One region of the Variovorax sp. AC194 genome, then DNA from elsewhere that is predicted to be linked to it. Evidence: riboswitches for the same ligand, from Rfam matches in the RefSeq annotation. Region 1 holds a riboswitch; the other holds the start of a gene.
What was found. Region 1 has a riboswitch for S-adenosylhomocysteine ahead of ahcY (adenosylhomocysteinase). Riboswitches for the same ligand answer to the same signal wherever they lie in the genome.

Region 1 (7,799 bases):
GAACAACGCGAACAGACGGTAGGCGGCGGCCAGGTCCTCTCGCACCGCCTGCTCGCTGCGTTCGCGCTGTTCGCCTGAAACAGCATCGTGCTGCGTGGTGCTCATGACTGCGTTCTCGGTGTTCATGACCCGCACCCTCAGGCCTGCGCGAAGCGGCTCGCGGCGCGCTTCTCGACGGCGATCTTCGGCGCGATGGCCCGCGCATGCGTTCCCTTGCCGATGATCCCCGCACCATCTTCGGCCCACACCTCGAAGAGGAAGAGAGGCCCCTTCTTCTCCAGGAACCTCGCGTGCGCGGTGATCTTCTGGCCGACCGGCGTCGGCGCGAGATGCTCCAGCTCCACCTTCGCACCGACGGAGAGTTGCCCTTCCGCAAGAAGCGGCCGGAGTACCTTTGCCGCGGCACGCTCGAGCTGCGCGAGCAGCCACGGCGTCGAGAAGACCTCGGGAAAGAACTCGCCGGGCTCGGAAGAAAGGCCGGCGGCGAGATGGGTTTCGGTGACCGTGACGTCGACCGATGCGTGTGCGTTTTCTTGAAGTTGTTCCATGGCTTGAGGTCCTGTGTGTAGAGAGGGGAAGAAGCCCCTCGGATCAGCGCGCGCCGGCTTCAGGCACCGACGATTTTTTCGGCTTCATGGTTGACCCAGAAAACCACCTTGCGCTTGATGAGATCGACGGCGCCGTGCAGCAGGATGCCCATCACGGAAAGGATGATGAGAATGGCGAACACACCCGCGGTGTCCATCGAGAAATTGCGCTGCAGGATCAGGTAGCCCAGCCCGGCTTGCGAGCCCACGAACTCGCCGACGATGGCACCGATCACGGCCAGCACGATGCCCACGTCGAGGCCGACGAAGATGTACGGAAGGGCATTGGGTACCTTCACGTACTTGAAGGTCTGCCAACGCGAACCGGTGAACGCGGTGATCAGGTCGATCTGCTCCCGAGGCGAGGAGCGCAGACCGACGATCGTGTTCGCCAGCACCGGGAAGAACACGATGGTGGCGGTGATGACGATCTTGGACGTGACGCCGAAGCCGAACCAGATCACGAACAACGGCGCGATGGCGACCTTGGGAATGGTCTGGAAGGCCACCACGTACGGATAGAGCGTTCGCTCCACCAAGGTGAACTGTCCGATCAGGGCGCCCAGAACGAGGCCGAACAACGCGCCGACAAAAAAGCCCACGAGCGTTTCGTACAAGGTCACGCCGGTGTGCCACACGAAGGTGTTGTCGGCCAGGCCGTTCCACAAGGAGATCACCGTTGCGGTCGGCGACGGAACCACGAGGGACGAGACTTCGAGAAGCCTGACCGCGAGTTCCCACCCGCCGATGATGACGATGAACAGGAGGATGGAGAGCGGGCGCTCGGGCTTGCGGCCAAGAAGCCCCGGGCCGCCGCGTTTTGGCGTGCTGGTGGTGGTCATGCGTCGAGCGCTCCTTGTGAACTGAAATACTTGCGGATGTGAGAGACCACCTCCCCGAACGGCGCCGAGTTGATCATCTCCAACCTGCGTTCCGCCGGCAGGTCGACGTTGAGGATTTCGGTGATCCGCCCCGGACGCGGCGACATCACGATGACCCGGTCCGCCAGGAACACCGCCTCGGGAATGCTGTGTGTCACGAGCAGCACGGTCTTCTTGCTGGCGGCGCGAATGCGCAGCAGGTCGAGGTTCATGTTCTCGCGCGTCATGGCATCCAGCGCACCGAAGGGTTCGTCCATGAGCAGCAGCGCCGGATCGTGGGCCAGCGCCCGTGCGATCCCCACGCGCTGCTGCATGCCGCCCGACAGTTCATTGGGGTACTTGTCCTCGAATCCGGCGAGCCCGACCATGGCCAGGTACTTCCTGGCGTCGGCGCGGTTCGCATCCGTGATGGCGCCATGCAGCTGGCTCGGCAGCAGGATGTTCTCGAACACCGTGCGCCACGGCAAAAGTACCGGCGCCTGGAACACCACGCCGATCTGGCGATTCGGACCGTCGATCGGACGTCCGTCGATCTCGACCGAGCCGGACGTGCGACGCAGGATGCCCGCAAGAATCTTCAGCAACGTCGATTTGCCGCAACCGCTGGGGCCCACCACCGTGATGAACTCTCCGTCGGCCACCGAAAAATTGACGTCGGACAGCGCGTGGATCTCGTTCCCCTCGCGTGTCGCGTACATCTTGTTCAGGCCTGAAACATGAATCATCGGATCTCCTCAAGCAGCGTTGGTGCGAGCGTTGTCGCCGGACCGGGAAGCGGTCCCGGGTAAAGCGAAGCGCTCGTCTCGCCACTTGAACGCAGCCTTCATGCCATCGCGCCCCATGCGTTCGAAGAATTCCTTCGCTTCGTCCGACTCCGACATCAAGACCTGGGTGAAGATCTCCGCGCCGTACTCGATCGCCGGCTGGAACCCGCGCAGCTCGTAGGAGCGATTGAGTCCGAGCTTGTTGAGCTCGACCGCCGGCGGAGGCAGCTTCGCGAGCCGCAGCGCGGTGTTCATCGCCTCGGCGCGAAGCTGGTCGGCAGGCACCACGCGGTTCGCGATGCCAAGGCGCACCGCGTCCTCGGCCGACACCCGATCGCCGAAGAGCAGAAACTCCTTGGCGCTTTTCATTCCCATGATCCAGGGCGTGATGTTGAAGGGCGGCGCGGACTGGAACTGGATCTCCGGCTCGCCGAACACCGCCGCCTCCGAGGCAAGCGTGTAGTCGCAGACCATGGACAGGTCGCACCCTCCGCCAAGCGCGAAGCCGTTCACGGCCGCGATCACCGGCAGGCGCGACTTCCAGATTCGCCACCACGTGTCGTTCCCGAGCTTCACGTGACCGCGCCAGTCCTGCACGCTCGTGAACGGCTTGTCGCGCGGCGCGAGATCGAAGCCCGCGCAGAAGGCCCTGCCCTGCCCCGTGATGATCAGCACGCGCACGCCGGTGTCGTTCTCCAGCATGTCGAGGGCGTGCTGCATGTCGATCAGGATCTGATCGTTCAGCGAGTTCATCTTGTCCGGCCTGGCGAGCTCGAGCGTCGCCACCGTGTTCTCGATGCTCAGTTCGATGCATTCATATTTCATTTTTGCTTGTCTCCTGGTTTTTCGATGCAGGCACCTTCGGCGCGGCTATTGCCGAGCCTTCGGGATCACCAGCGCGTCCAGCACCACCGCACCTTGGCCTTGCGCGAGGACTGCGACGGGATTCAGGTCGATGGCTTCGATCTCGTTGGCGTAGACCACTGCAATGTCGGACAGCCGTTCCAGCGTTCTTGCCAACGCGTCACGGTCCGCCACGACACCGCCTCGGTAACCGGCCAGCAACTTGCCCAGCCGCGTCTGGTCGATCAGCGCGGCGGCGGTCTTCACGTCCACCGGCGCGAGCTCGAACGTGGCGTCCTGCAGGATCTCGACCAGCACGCCGCCGGCGCCGACCACGACACCCGGTGCAAAGGGTCGATGCGTCACGACACCCAGGATGGCTTCGACACCACCGCGAACCATCTGCTGCACCAGCACGCCGGCAACCCGCGCTTCGGGCGCCTTCTTTGCAACGCTGTCCAGGATCTGACGGTATGCCGCTCGCACAGCGGCTGCGTCCGGTAGATCGACGACGACGCCACCTACTTCGCTCTTGTGGGGAAGGTCCGCGGATTCGATCTTCAGCACCACGGGATACCCGATGGCATCGGCGTTTGCAACGGCGTCTTCCTCGCTCGATGCCAAGCGCTCAGCGGTCACGCGGATTCCGTGCGCCTCCAGGAACGACTTGCTCTCCCGCTCGGTCAGCGGCTCCGCGGATTCGAAGCGGCGCGCCCATTGCTGTTGACGTTCAATACCCGGCGTCTTGGGAATGACCTCGGTGGCGATGAACGCCGCATGGTCCACCAGATGCTTGATGGCACGCAGCGCATTGCGCATTCCGCACAGCGTGGGCACTTCGCTCAACGGCGCGAGCACGGCCGGATGAATCCTGGCGGACAGGTTGTTGAAGAACACGACGGGCTTGCGCGCCCGCGCGCTGCGTTCGGCCACGGTGATCGCGAGCTTCTCGTAGATCGACGCCTGGTCTTCCCCCATGGAGGCCGGGCAATCCTGCGACACGGCAACGATATGGATCGCAGGATCGTTCAGCAGCGCGTCCAGGCAGTCGCCGTACATCCGGGTGTCGAACACACCGACACCCGTTGCATCGAGCGGATTGCGCGGAGCGCCGAACGCGGGGAGCACGGTCTTGAGGTGCGCCACGGTCGCATCGTTCAATTCCGGCAGATCCAGTCCGCAGCGCTCGGCGATGTCGCAGGTCATCGACAGTTCGCCGCCGCTCACATTGAGAACGCCGAGTCCCGCGCCCTGCGGCATCGAGCCGATCGTGGAAAACAGCGCGACGGTCTCGACCAGTTCGTCGTAGTCTTCGACCAGGGTGACGCCGTGGCGCCTGAAGAATGCCAGCAGCGCCGTGTCGGAGCTCGCGATCGCACCGGTGTGCGCGGCGCTCGCGGCAGCACCGGACACGGACCGGCCGACCTTCAATGCCACGATCGGCTTGCCCGCCTTTCGCATCTGCGCGGCGGCGCGTGCGAAGGCCGAAGGATCGCGCAACGTCTCCACGAAGAGCGCGGCGACCTTGGTGCGCGGGTCTTGCGCCACATAGTCGAGGTACTCGGGAATATCGGTCACCGCCCCGTTGCCCAACGACACCAGGTGGCTGAACTTGAAGCGGTTCAGGCTGCTCAAGGCGATGCATGCAGAACCCGAATGCGAGATGAGCGCGATGTCGCCCGCCTCCAGCCCCGCCGGCACGGCAGCGCTGTACAACGCCACGCCGTTCTCGACACTGAAGATTCCCAGGCAATTGGGTCCGCAAAGATTGATCTGGTTGTCGCGGCAGAAGGTGCTGATCTCCACCTGCAGAGCCGCCCCTTGTTCTCCGGTCTCGGCGAACCCGCTTGCGTACAACACCGCGCTGCGCGCACCGGCGGCATGCGCGTTCTTGAGGGCATCGAGGGCCTTGTCCGCGCCCAGCGCGATCACCACGCAATCCACCGATCCGGACAACGCCGTCAGGTCGCGATGGCATGCCAGACCCAGCACGGAATCGGCGCTGGGATGAATGGGATAGATGGCCCCGGCATACCCGACGCGCAGGAGATTCTTGATCACGGTATTGCCCATCGCCTCGGGTCGCGGCGACGCGCCCAACACCGCGATGGACTTGGGATTCATGAGCGTGGACAGGTAATGCAAAGAGGGGCTCCTACGGGCTTGAGAGGCATCGCTCGATCGCCGCGTGAGATGCGGCACCGATGTCGAGAACCGCGACTCTAGGGAGCGCACATGTGCGGGTCAATCACAGATTTTCGGCATCCGCGTACTAATTTTTGACACACACCAGGAGCGCTCGAACACTAGAATTTTTGTTCACCGAGGAGCGCTGCAACGATCACGCCCGCCACTGCGCGAGCTGCGATCCGTCAGGCTCGGAAGACTGCCCGAACCGGCATCCTTAACTGCGCTCACCGACAGAGTGCGGTGAGCCCCCGGTGTTCATCTCGCTCTGACGACAACCCATCACAAGGAGCAAGAGATGAGCGAAAGATTGACATCGAGCCCAACCGGCGATCACGTCGTGGCGGACATCGCGTTGGCCGGCTGGGGCCACAAGGAACTGCGCATCGCGGAGACGGAGATGCCGGGCCTCATGGCCATCAGAAACGAGTTCCTAGAGCAGCAGCCGCTCAAGGGCGCACGCATCGCCGGGTCCCTGCACATGACCATCCAGACCGGCGTTCTCATCGAGACGCTGCAAGCGCTGGGCGCCACCGTGCGCTGGGCGTCGTGCAACATCTTCTCGACGCAGGACCACGCCGCGGCGGCGGTGGCTTCGAAGGGAACTCCCGTCTTCGCCTTCAAGGGCGAAACGATGGAGGAGTACTGGGACTACACCCACCGGATCTTCGAGTTCGGAGGGCCTCGCGGCGAACCTGAAGAAGGCCCCAACCTGATCCTTGACGACGGTGGCGATGCGACCACGCTGATGCACCTGGGCAGCCGCGCAGAAAAGGATCGCAGCGTGATCTCGCAGCCGGCCACTTCGGAGGAGCGCATCCTCTTCGCAGCCATCGAGAAGAAGCTGGCCACGGACCCCACGTGGTACAGCCGCCGTCTGCGTCACATCATCGGCGTGACCGAAGAAACGACCACCGGTGTCTTCAGGCTCAACGACATGAGCATCAAGGGCGAACTCGCCATCCGCGCCATTGCCGTGAACGACTCCGTGACCAAGAGCAAGTTCGACAACACCTATGGCTGCCGGGAGTCGCTGGTCGATGCGATCAAGCGCGCGACCGACGTCATGATCGCCGGAAAGATTGCCGTGGTGGCCGGCTTCGGCGGCGTCGGCAAGGGCTCCGCGCAGGCGCTGCGCGCCCTCAGCGCCCAGGTCTGGGTGACGGAGATCGATCCCATCAATGCGCTGCAGGCGGCCATGGAGGGCTACCGCGTCGTGACCATGGACGAGGCGGCAAGCCAGGCGGACATCTTCGTCACAGCGACCGGCAACCGCGACGTCATCACCTTCGAACACATGAAGCGCATGAAGGACCAGGCGATCGTCTGCAACATCGGGCACTTCGACAACGAGATCGACGTGGCGTCGCTCGAGGCCTGCCAATGGGACGAGATCAAGCCGCAGGTGGACCATGTGATCTTCCCCGATGGAAAGCGGATCATCCTGCTCGCCAAGGGCCGCCTCGTGAACCTGGGGTGCGCGACGGGCCACCCCAGCTTCGTCATGTCCGCCAGCCTTGCGAACCAGACGCTGGGACAGATCGAGCTTTTCACAAGACAGGCGGCCTATGAAAAAGGCAAGGTCTACGTGCTGTCCAAGCTCCTGGACGAAAAGGTCGCGAAGCTGCATCTTGCAAAGCTGGGCGCGCAGTTGACGGAGCTCTCCGACGCGCAGGCCGCCTACATCGGCGTGAGCAAGACGGGCCCGTTCAAGCCCGAGGCCTACCGCTACTAGGGCACGTGCTGCACGTGCTGCACGTGCTGCACATAGCCTTTGCCCGGCGATGTGCGGCAAGTGCTTCGTCGATCAGTCAGCGGTCGGCGGCAACCGAACGCACCGCCGTGCGCAGGTGCTCCACGAAGATGCTTGCGGCCGCGGGCAGGTCGCGATCGGCATGGATGCTGACGTTCAGCGGCCAGCGATCCAGCCCCTGCCCGCGCAGCGGCACATAGGTCATCCCCGCGGGCGCTTCGTGATCGCCGAAGTACCTGTCCACGACGGCAATCGTCAGACCCGCGCCCGCCGACGCGCGCATCAGCTCGAACGAATTGGTGACCAGCAACCCACGCGGGCGAATCCTGGCTTTCGCGAACATGCGAACGTAGCTTTCCCGAATGGTCAGCGACGCATCGGGCAATGCGATGTCTTCGCCGGCGCACTCCGCAACATCGACGAACTCCCGCTGCGCGAACGGATGGCTGCGCGCCACCAGCAAGCAAGGCGTTGTCATGGCCTGTTCGACCACAGAGACATTGAAGGCGTCCGGCGTGATGTACGACAGGGACACGTCGATGTCGTGATTGGCCAGCATTGCAGTGAGCTTGTTGCCGCCCGCGACGATGACCTCGAACACGATGCCCGGGTACGCGGCATGAAAGCGATGCAGGAACTGGGGAACGAACTCCCGCGTGAAGGATTCGGAAATGCCGAACCGGACCTTGCCGGTCCGGATGGTCTTGAGCGACCGGATATCGTCGCGAACCGCGTCCAGGCCCGCTTCGATGCTCTTCGCATAGTTCAGCACCACCTGGCCTTC
Region 2 (7,799 bases), 4.3 Mb from region 1:
GCCGTCGCGGTAGGTCGAGAGCTTGCTGTGCGAGCCCTCGGGGCGCGTGCTGTAGGCGGTGCTTTCCTCGGCCCAGGGCATGCGCAGCTCCAGCGCGTGCACGGTGAGTTCGGTCTCGATCTCGAAGCCGCGCGAGAGCGCCGGGAACGACTTCGCATAGCGACGCGAGAACACGCGGTAGCCCGAGAGCATGTCGGTGAGGCCCCCGCCGAAGAGCTGCACCACGGCGCCCGTGAGCATGCGGTTGCCCAGGCGATGGCCCGCGCGGTAGGTGAGCGCGTTCTGCCCGTCGTCGATGCGGTTGCCCACCACCATGTCCAGGTTGCCGTCGACCAGCCGCTGGATGAGGCGCGGCGCCGCGGCCGTGTCGTAGGTGGCGTCGCCATCGACCATCACGTAGATGTCGGCCTCCACGTCGGCGAACATGCGCCGCACCACGTTGCCTTTGCCCGGCGCGGCCACGTGCGTGACGATGGCGCCGGCCGCGCGCGCGACGGCGGCGGTGTCGTCGGTCGAGTTGTTGTCGAACACGTGGATCTCGGCGTCGGCCGGCAGCGCCGCGCGGAACCCCTCGACCACCTGGCGGATGGCCAGCGCCTCGTTGAAGCACGGAATGACCGCGGCAATGCGCGGCGCGGCGCGCGGTCGGCTCACGGTGTCGTCGGCGTCATTCATGGTGCGGTCGGAAGGATACGGTAGGCCCGGCTGCCGTCTTGCGCGAACAGCGGGGCGAAGTGGGTGTCGAAGCCGGCGCGGGTCGCCAGCGTCGGCGCCAGGTGGTCGGGCATGACGATGGCGGTGAAGCCCAGCTTGCCGAGCTTGCGCGCCATGTCGCCGGGCGGCAGCAGCAAAAAGTCGGCATAGCGCCACGGGCCGAGCGTGTCGCCCCAGATCGGATTCGGGCCGTAGTAGATCGCTTCGTTCAGCGCGATCTGGTAGACGCGGCCGGTCGGGTTGCGGCGCAGGTAGTCCATGACGGCATAGCCCGGCACGTGCTGGCGCAGGAACGCCTCGCGCGTCTCGGGCGTGGGCGAAACCATCGCGACCTTGCCCGCGGTCTGCCGCACCGACACCGCCGCGAGCACGGCCAACAGCAGCACGACCACCCAGTCGCCGATGCGCGCCGCACTGCGCCGGTTGGTGAGCTCGGGCACGCCTTCTGCGGCGGCCGCCTTCATGCCGAAGAGGCGACGCACGCCCGCCGCGATCCAGCCGAACAGCACCTGCCAGCCGATGGCGGCCGTCATCGCGAGCAGCGGGAACGAGGCCGTGAGGTACCGCGGATAGCGCGAGGTCACGACCCACACGGCCAGCGAATAGAAGCAGAACCAGCCCGCGGCGCGCACCGCGGCCGAGCGCTTCCACAAGGCGCCGAAGGGCGCGAGGAACACCGACCAGATCAGCGCGTTCGGCATCTCGGCGTGGTCGCGCACGTCGGCCAGTTGCTGCACGTAGTCGGCCGGAATCCACTCGCTGAAGCCGAACACGCGCGCGCCGATCGGGTTGAACGGATCGCCGGTCATGACGGCATTGCGCGCATACCAGTAGATGCACGGAATGAGAAAGCACACGAGCGCGAGCGCCCAGGCCTTGGGCCGGCGCTCATGCCACACGACGAACAGCGCCACCAGCGGCATGAAGACCAGCGCCTGGTACTTGGAGCCCGCCGCCACGCCCAGGCAGAAGGCGGCAAGCCCGAGCCAGCGCATGCCGCTGTGCACCGGCTGCGATTCACGCCACCACCACAGCGACACGCAGGCCGTGAGCACGAAGAGCGCCACGCCCATGTCGATCAGCGCGTTCGAGTAATCGCCCAGCCCCAGCCAGATCGCCGCGCCGATACAGGCGGTGAGCCGGTTGGCGTGCAGCATGCCCAGGCGATAGATCATCACCACCGAGAGCCCGCCCGCCAGCGCGTTCAGGAAGTGCGGCAGCACGTCGTCGCCCACCTGCAATGCAGCGGCGTAGAGCAGGTTGTAGTTGTACGGAAACCAGGGGTAGCGCAGCCATTCGTGGATGCCCAGCGAGCCCTGCTGCGCGACTTCGCGTGCATAGGGCAGGTGGTACATCAGCTCGTCGAAGGCGGCCGGCGGGGCGAGCGGCGCGACCAGCGCGGGCAGCGCGACCAACGCCAGCGCCACCATCGCGATGCGGTCGAAGTAGGTCCACGGCACGGCGACGGCGCTCGCGTTCAGGGCGCGCCGCTCGCGCAGCCAGGCGGGCAACTGCAGCGCGGCGACGACGACGCCCGCGGCAACCACCGCCAGCGTGGCGCCGAGCTTGAACACGCCGAAGATCGCCAGCACCTGGAACGCGCAGATGAAGAGCCCGACGCCGAGCGCCGTGGCCACCGCGCCTTCGAGCCATGCATCGCGGCGCGGCGGCGGTGCCAGGCGGGCCAGCACGCCGCGCCCCCACCCCCAGCAGCTGACGATGAAAACCACGAGTGCCGCGTAGTGCGCGGCTGCAAACATCAGCTTCTGAATAACAACTCCCGGTGCCGGTCGGCCACGCCGGCCGGCAGGTTCAAAGGTTGGGCGCCAGCAGGCGCTCCAGGACGGACTCGCTCTCCTTGCGCCGCGCGGCCTGGTCCTGCAACTGGTCGTGCCCGATCTTGCCGACGTTGAAGTACGTCGCGTCGGGGTGGCTCAGGTAGAAACCGCTGACGCTGGCGGCGGGCATCATAGCGAGGCTTTCCGTCAGGGTCATGCCAATGTCCGCGCAGTTCAGAAGGTCGAACATCGGGCCCTTCACGCTGTGGTCCGGGCAGGCCGGGTAGCCGGGCGCGGGGCGGATGCCGCGGTACTTCTCGCCGATCATGTCCTCGTTGCTGAGGCTCTCGTCGTGCGCGTAGCCCCAGAGGTCGGTGCGCGCACGGTGGTGCAGCGATTCGGCAAAGGCCTCGGCCAGCCGGTCGGCCAGGGCCTTCAACATGATGGCCGAGTAGTCGTCCAGGTCGTCGATGAAGTACTTCTCTTTTTTCTCGACGCCCAGGCCCGCGGTGACTGCGAACACGCCCACGTAGTCCGCGAGGCCGCTGTCCTTGGGCGCGACGAAGTCGGCCAGGCAGCGGCTGGGGCGCATCACGCCGTCGATCGCCTGCTTTTCGGTCTGCTGGCGCATGCCGTACCAGGTGAGCGCGACTTCGCTGCGCGTCTCGTCGGTGTAGAGCTCGATGTCGTCGTCGTTCACCGTGTTGGCGGGCCAGAAGCCGACGATGCCGCTCGCGCTGAGCCAGCGGCCTTCGATCAGGCGCTTCAACATGCGCTGGCCGTCGGCGTACACGCGCACGGCTTCCGTGCCGACGACTTCGTCCTTCAGGATCGCGGGGAACGGGCCGGCCAGGTCCCAGGTCTGGAAGAACGGGCCCCAGTCGATGTACTTGGCGAGCTCGGTGAGGTCGAAGTTCTTGAACACGCGACGGCCGATGAACTTCGGCACGGGCGGCGTGTAGTTCGTCCAGTCGATGGGCGTCTTGTTGGCGCGCGCCTTGGCCAGCGGCCACATCGGCACCTGCTTCTTGTTGGCGTGCTGCGTGCGCACCTTCTCGTAGTCGGCATTGATCTCGTCGATGTACGCGGTGGCCTGGTCGGAGAGCAGCGACTGCGCCACGCTCACGCTGCGCGACGCATCGGGCACGTAGACCACGGGGCCTTCGTAATGCGGCGCGATCTTCACGGCCGTGTGCACGCGGCTGGTGGTGGCGCCGCCGATCATGAGCGGGATCTTCTTGATGCGGAAATGGTCGTCGCGCTGCATCTCGCCGGCCACGTACTGCATCTCTTCCAGGCTCGGCGTGATGAGGCCCGAGAGGCCCACGATGTCCGCGCCCTCGACCTTGGCGCGCGCCAGGATCTCGTGGCACGGGACCATCACGCCCATGTTCACCACTTCGAAGTTGTTGCACTGGAGCACGACGGTCACGATGTTCTTGCCGATGTCGTGCACGTCGCCCTTCACCGTGGCGATGATGATCTTGCCCTTGGTGCGCACGTCGCGGCCGGCGGCCTCGTCGCGCAGCTTTTCTTCCTCGATGTAGGGCAGCAGGTGGGCCACGGCGGACTTCATCACGCGCGCCGACTTGACCACCTGCGGCAGGAACATCTTGCCGGCGCCGAACAGGTCGCCCACGATGTTCATGCCGTCCATGAGCGGGCCTTCGATCACGTGCAGCGGACGGCCGCCCCTGGCCAGGATCTGCTGGTAGGCCTCTTCGGTGTCTTCGACGATGAAGTCGGTGATGCCGTGCACCATGGCGTGCGAGAGGCGCTGGTTGACGTGCACCGGGTGCTCGGGCGTGCCGCGCCATTCGAGGCGCTTGCTCTCGTCCTTGGCGCCGCTCTTGGCGGTCTCGGCGACTTCCACGAGGCGTTCGCCAGCGTCCGGACGGCGGTTGAGCACCACGTCTTCCACGCGCTCGCGCAGTTCGGGCTCCAGGTCGTCGTACACGCCCACCATGCCCGCGTTGACGATGCCCATGTCCATGCCCGCCTTGATCGCGTGGTACAGGAACACGGTGTGGATCGCTTCGCGCATCGGGTCGTTGCCGCGGAAGCTGAAGCTCACGTTCGACACGCCGCCCGACACCTTGGCGCCCGGCAGGTTCTCCTTGATCCAGCGCACCGCGTTGATGAAGTCGACCGCGTAGTTGTCGTGCTCCTCGATGCCGGTGGCGATGGCGAAGATGTTCGGGTCGAAGATGATGTCCTCGGGCGCAAAGCCCACCTCGTCCACCAGGATGCGGTAGGCGCGCTCGCAGATCTCGACCTTGCGCTCGTAGGTGTCGGCCTGGCCCTTCTCGTCGAAGGCCATCACCACGGCGGCGGCGCCGTAGCGCTTCACGAGCTTGGCCTCGTGCTTGAACTTGTCCACGCCCTCCTTCATGGAGATGGAGTTGACGATGCCCTTGCCCTGGATGCAGCGAAGGCCCGCCTCGATCACCTCCCACTTGGAGCTGTCCACCATCACCGGCACGCGCGCGATGTCGGGCTCGCTGGCAATGAGGTTCAGGAAGCGGACCATCGCGACCTTGCTGTCCAGCATGGCCTCGTCCATGTTGATGTCGATCACCTGGGCGCCGTTCTCCACCTGCTGGCGCGCGACGGCCAGGGCCTCTTCGAACTGGCCGTTCAGGATCATCCGCGCGAAGGCCTTGGAGCCGGTGACGTTGGTGCGCTCGCCGATGTTGACGAACAGCGTCCCCGCGCCGATGGCGACCGGCTCGAGGCCGGACAGCTTCATGGGGGGAACGGCAATTTGGGGGGTCTGGGCCATGGGCTCACCTGCGAAAGGAACAAACAGGCGAGCGTCGTTTTGAAATCCCAAGCCTGACGGCCCGCCTGGCGGACCGCTGCAACGCTCCTTGGGAGGGGATGGATTTTAAGGGCGTTCGCCCGCTCCCGCGGGAAAGCCCTATGCAGGCCTCCCAGGCACCCCCCACAGAATGCGGGCGCGCAATTCGTCGAAGAACGAACGTTCGTGTTTTTATTTGAAAACAAAGGAATGAACATATGCCAAGAAAGAGGAATTCGAGGCTGCTGCGCCTCACCGCCCGCCCGGTCTGCGCCGCACTGCTCTTCGGCCTTTTGGGGACGACCACGCTGAGCCAGGCGGCCATCACCGACACCCCCACGCAGGTCCAGGCCCGGGTGACGTCCAGCGAAGCGAAGACGAAGAACCCGATCGTGCTGGTGCACGGCCTCTTCGGCTTCGACAACGTGCTGGGCATCGACTACTTCTATCGCATCCCCGAGAGCTTGGCCGGCGCGGGCGCCAAGGTGTACGTGGCCCAGGTCTCGGGCGCCAACAGTTCCGAGATCCGCGGCGAGCAGCTGATCCAGGAGCTGAAGAACCTGCGGGCGCTCTCGGGCAACCCGTCGCTCAAGTTCAACCTCATCGGCCATTCGCAGGGCGCGCCCACCGCGCGCTACGTGGCGGCGGTGGAGCCCGGGCTGGTCGCCTCGGTCACCTCCGTGGGCGGTGCCAACGGCGGCTCGAAGGTGGCCGACATCCTGCGCAGGATTCCCGAGGGCAGCGTCTCCGAGGCGGTGGTCGCCGAGACGCTGCGCCTGGCGATGCTGCTGCTGGGCGCCCTCTCGGGCAAGGACCCGAGCGAGCTGCCCGAGGTGCCGTTGAACGCGCTCAGCTCGCTCACCACCGCGGGCGGCGCGGCCTTCGACAAGAAATTTCCGCAGGGCCGCCCGGCCCCCGGCGCCTCGTGCGACGTGAAGAGCGGCCCGGCCGAGGCGAACGGCGTGCGCTACTACTCGTGGTCCGGCGTGCAGCCGCTCACCAACGCGTTCGATGCGAGCGACGTGGCGATGGGCGGGCTGAGCCTCATCGCCTTCGGGGGCGAGACCAACGACGGCCTGCTGGCCGTGTGCAGCACCCGCCTGGGCACGCACCTGGGCGACTACCGCCAGAACCACCTGGACGAGGTCAACCAGCTTTTCGGCCTGACCTACATCGGGCTGTGGACGCTGTTCGAGAAGAAGCCGGTGCAGCTCTTCCAGGAGCAGGCGGCGCGCTTGAAGAGCGCGGGCCTCTGACGATGCGGCACGCCTCCTCGTGAAAAAGGCCAGACCGCTGCAGCTCGGTGCGATGGCGGGCGCCGCGGCGCTCGCCATCCTCGGCGGATGGTGGCTGGTGGACGGGCTGCCGCCGGCCGACGCCCCCGAGACGGTGGTGGCGACTTCCGCCGCCGCCGGCCCGGGTGGCACGGTCGGCGCAGTGCCGGCAGCGCAGCCGATCGGCGACGCCCGCCCCGCCCCCGATGCCATGCTGAACCCCTCGCTCATCCTCGTCTTCGAGAGCGTGCTCGCCGAGGCGCAGGCCACCGGCAAGGCGGCCTTCATGGCGATGGCGCCCGCCCTGCTCGCCAAGCGCCTGCCGGCCGAACTGGTCGCGCGCGCGATGGGCCTGCTGGAGCGCTACGTCGACATGCAGGAGGCCATGCAGGCCCTGCCACCGCCCGATGGCGGCGACCCCGCATCGCTGCGCAAGACCATCGAGGCGCGCGCCGAAGTGCGGCGCCGGTACTTCGCGCCCGAGGAAATCGAAGGCCTCTTCGGCGACGAGATCCGCCAGGACATCCTCATGGCCGAGAAGATGGCGCTCGCCCGAGACGCCAACCTCACGCCCGAAGAGCGCGCGGCCGCCGCGCAGCGCCGCGAGGAGGCCCTGCTCACGCCCGAACAGCGCGAGCAGCGCCGCGCCTTCACCGCGCAGGTCGACGTGCAGCGCCAGACCGACGCCATGGACGCGCGCGGCGCGAGCGCCCAGGAGCGCTTTGCCGAACGCAGCGCCGCCTACGGCTACGAAGCGGCCCGCCAGCTGGCCGCGCTGGACCAGGAAAACCGGGACTGGAACAGCCGCCTCGACCAGTACGCCAATGCGCCCCCGGAGCAGCAGGAGCAGCTGCGCGAATCGCTCTTCAACGAACGCGAGCGCCTGCGCCTGGCCGGCGCGCTGGCGCTGCGGGGGTCACGGTCTACGCCGTCTGGGCCGAGCCCATCGCCGAACGCGGCAGGCCAAACACCCGGTCGAAGCCCCAGTTGAAGACGAAGGTGTAGACCAGGAAGAACACCACCAGGCCCAGGTCCATCACCAGCGCCTGCCAGAGCGAAACGCCCAGGCCCCAGGCGAACATCGGCACCAGGAACGCGATCAGCCCGCCCTCGAAGCCGATGGCGTGGGCGATGCGGCGGCGCACGCTGCGCCCGCGCACGGCCTGGCGCGATTCCCAGCGCTCGAAGAGCGCGTTGAAGATCAGGTTCCAGATCACCGCGACGACCGAGGCC

Region 2: another riboswitch for S-adenosylhomocysteine. It lies ahead of metH (methionine synthase); the one in region 1 lies ahead of ahcY (adenosylhomocysteinase).

The regions. Positions count from the first base shown of each region.
Region 1 covers NZ_OZ409823.1:4,315,036-4,322,834, forward strand. Annotated here, with positions in the region: gene ACZYRS_RS20600 (class II aldolase/adducin family protein) at 1-105, opposite strand, end outside; gene ACZYRS_RS20605 (thioesterase family protein) at 138-548, opposite strand; gene ACZYRS_RS20610 (ABC transporter permease) at 608-1,429, opposite strand; gene ACZYRS_RS20615 (ABC transporter ATP-binding protein) at 1,426-2,166, opposite strand; gene ACZYRS_RS20620 (enoyl-CoA hydratase/isomerase family protein) at 2,203-3,018, opposite strand; gene ACZYRS_RS20625 (acetate--CoA ligase family protein) at 3,103-5,199, opposite strand; S-adenosyl-L-homocysteine riboswitch at 5,394-5,498, shown strand; gene ahcY (adenosylhomocysteinase) at 5,561-6,997, shown strand; gene ACZYRS_RS20635 (LysR family transcriptional regulator) at 7,074-7,799, opposite strand, start outside.
Region 2 covers NZ_OZ409823.1:35,820-43,618, forward strand. Annotated here, with positions in the region: gene ACZYRS_RS00145 (glycosyltransferase) at 1-675, opposite strand, end outside; gene ACZYRS_RS00150 (ArnT family glycosyltransferase) at 672-2,474, opposite strand; gene metH (methionine synthase) at 2,527-5,274, opposite strand; S-adenosyl-L-homocysteine riboswitch at 5,297-5,370, opposite strand; gene ACZYRS_RS00160 (lipase family alpha/beta hydrolase) at 5,511-6,548, shown strand; gene ACZYRS_RS00165 (lipase secretion chaperone) at 6,568-7,557, shown strand; gene ACZYRS_RS00170 (PACE efflux transporter) at 7,490-7,799, opposite strand, start outside.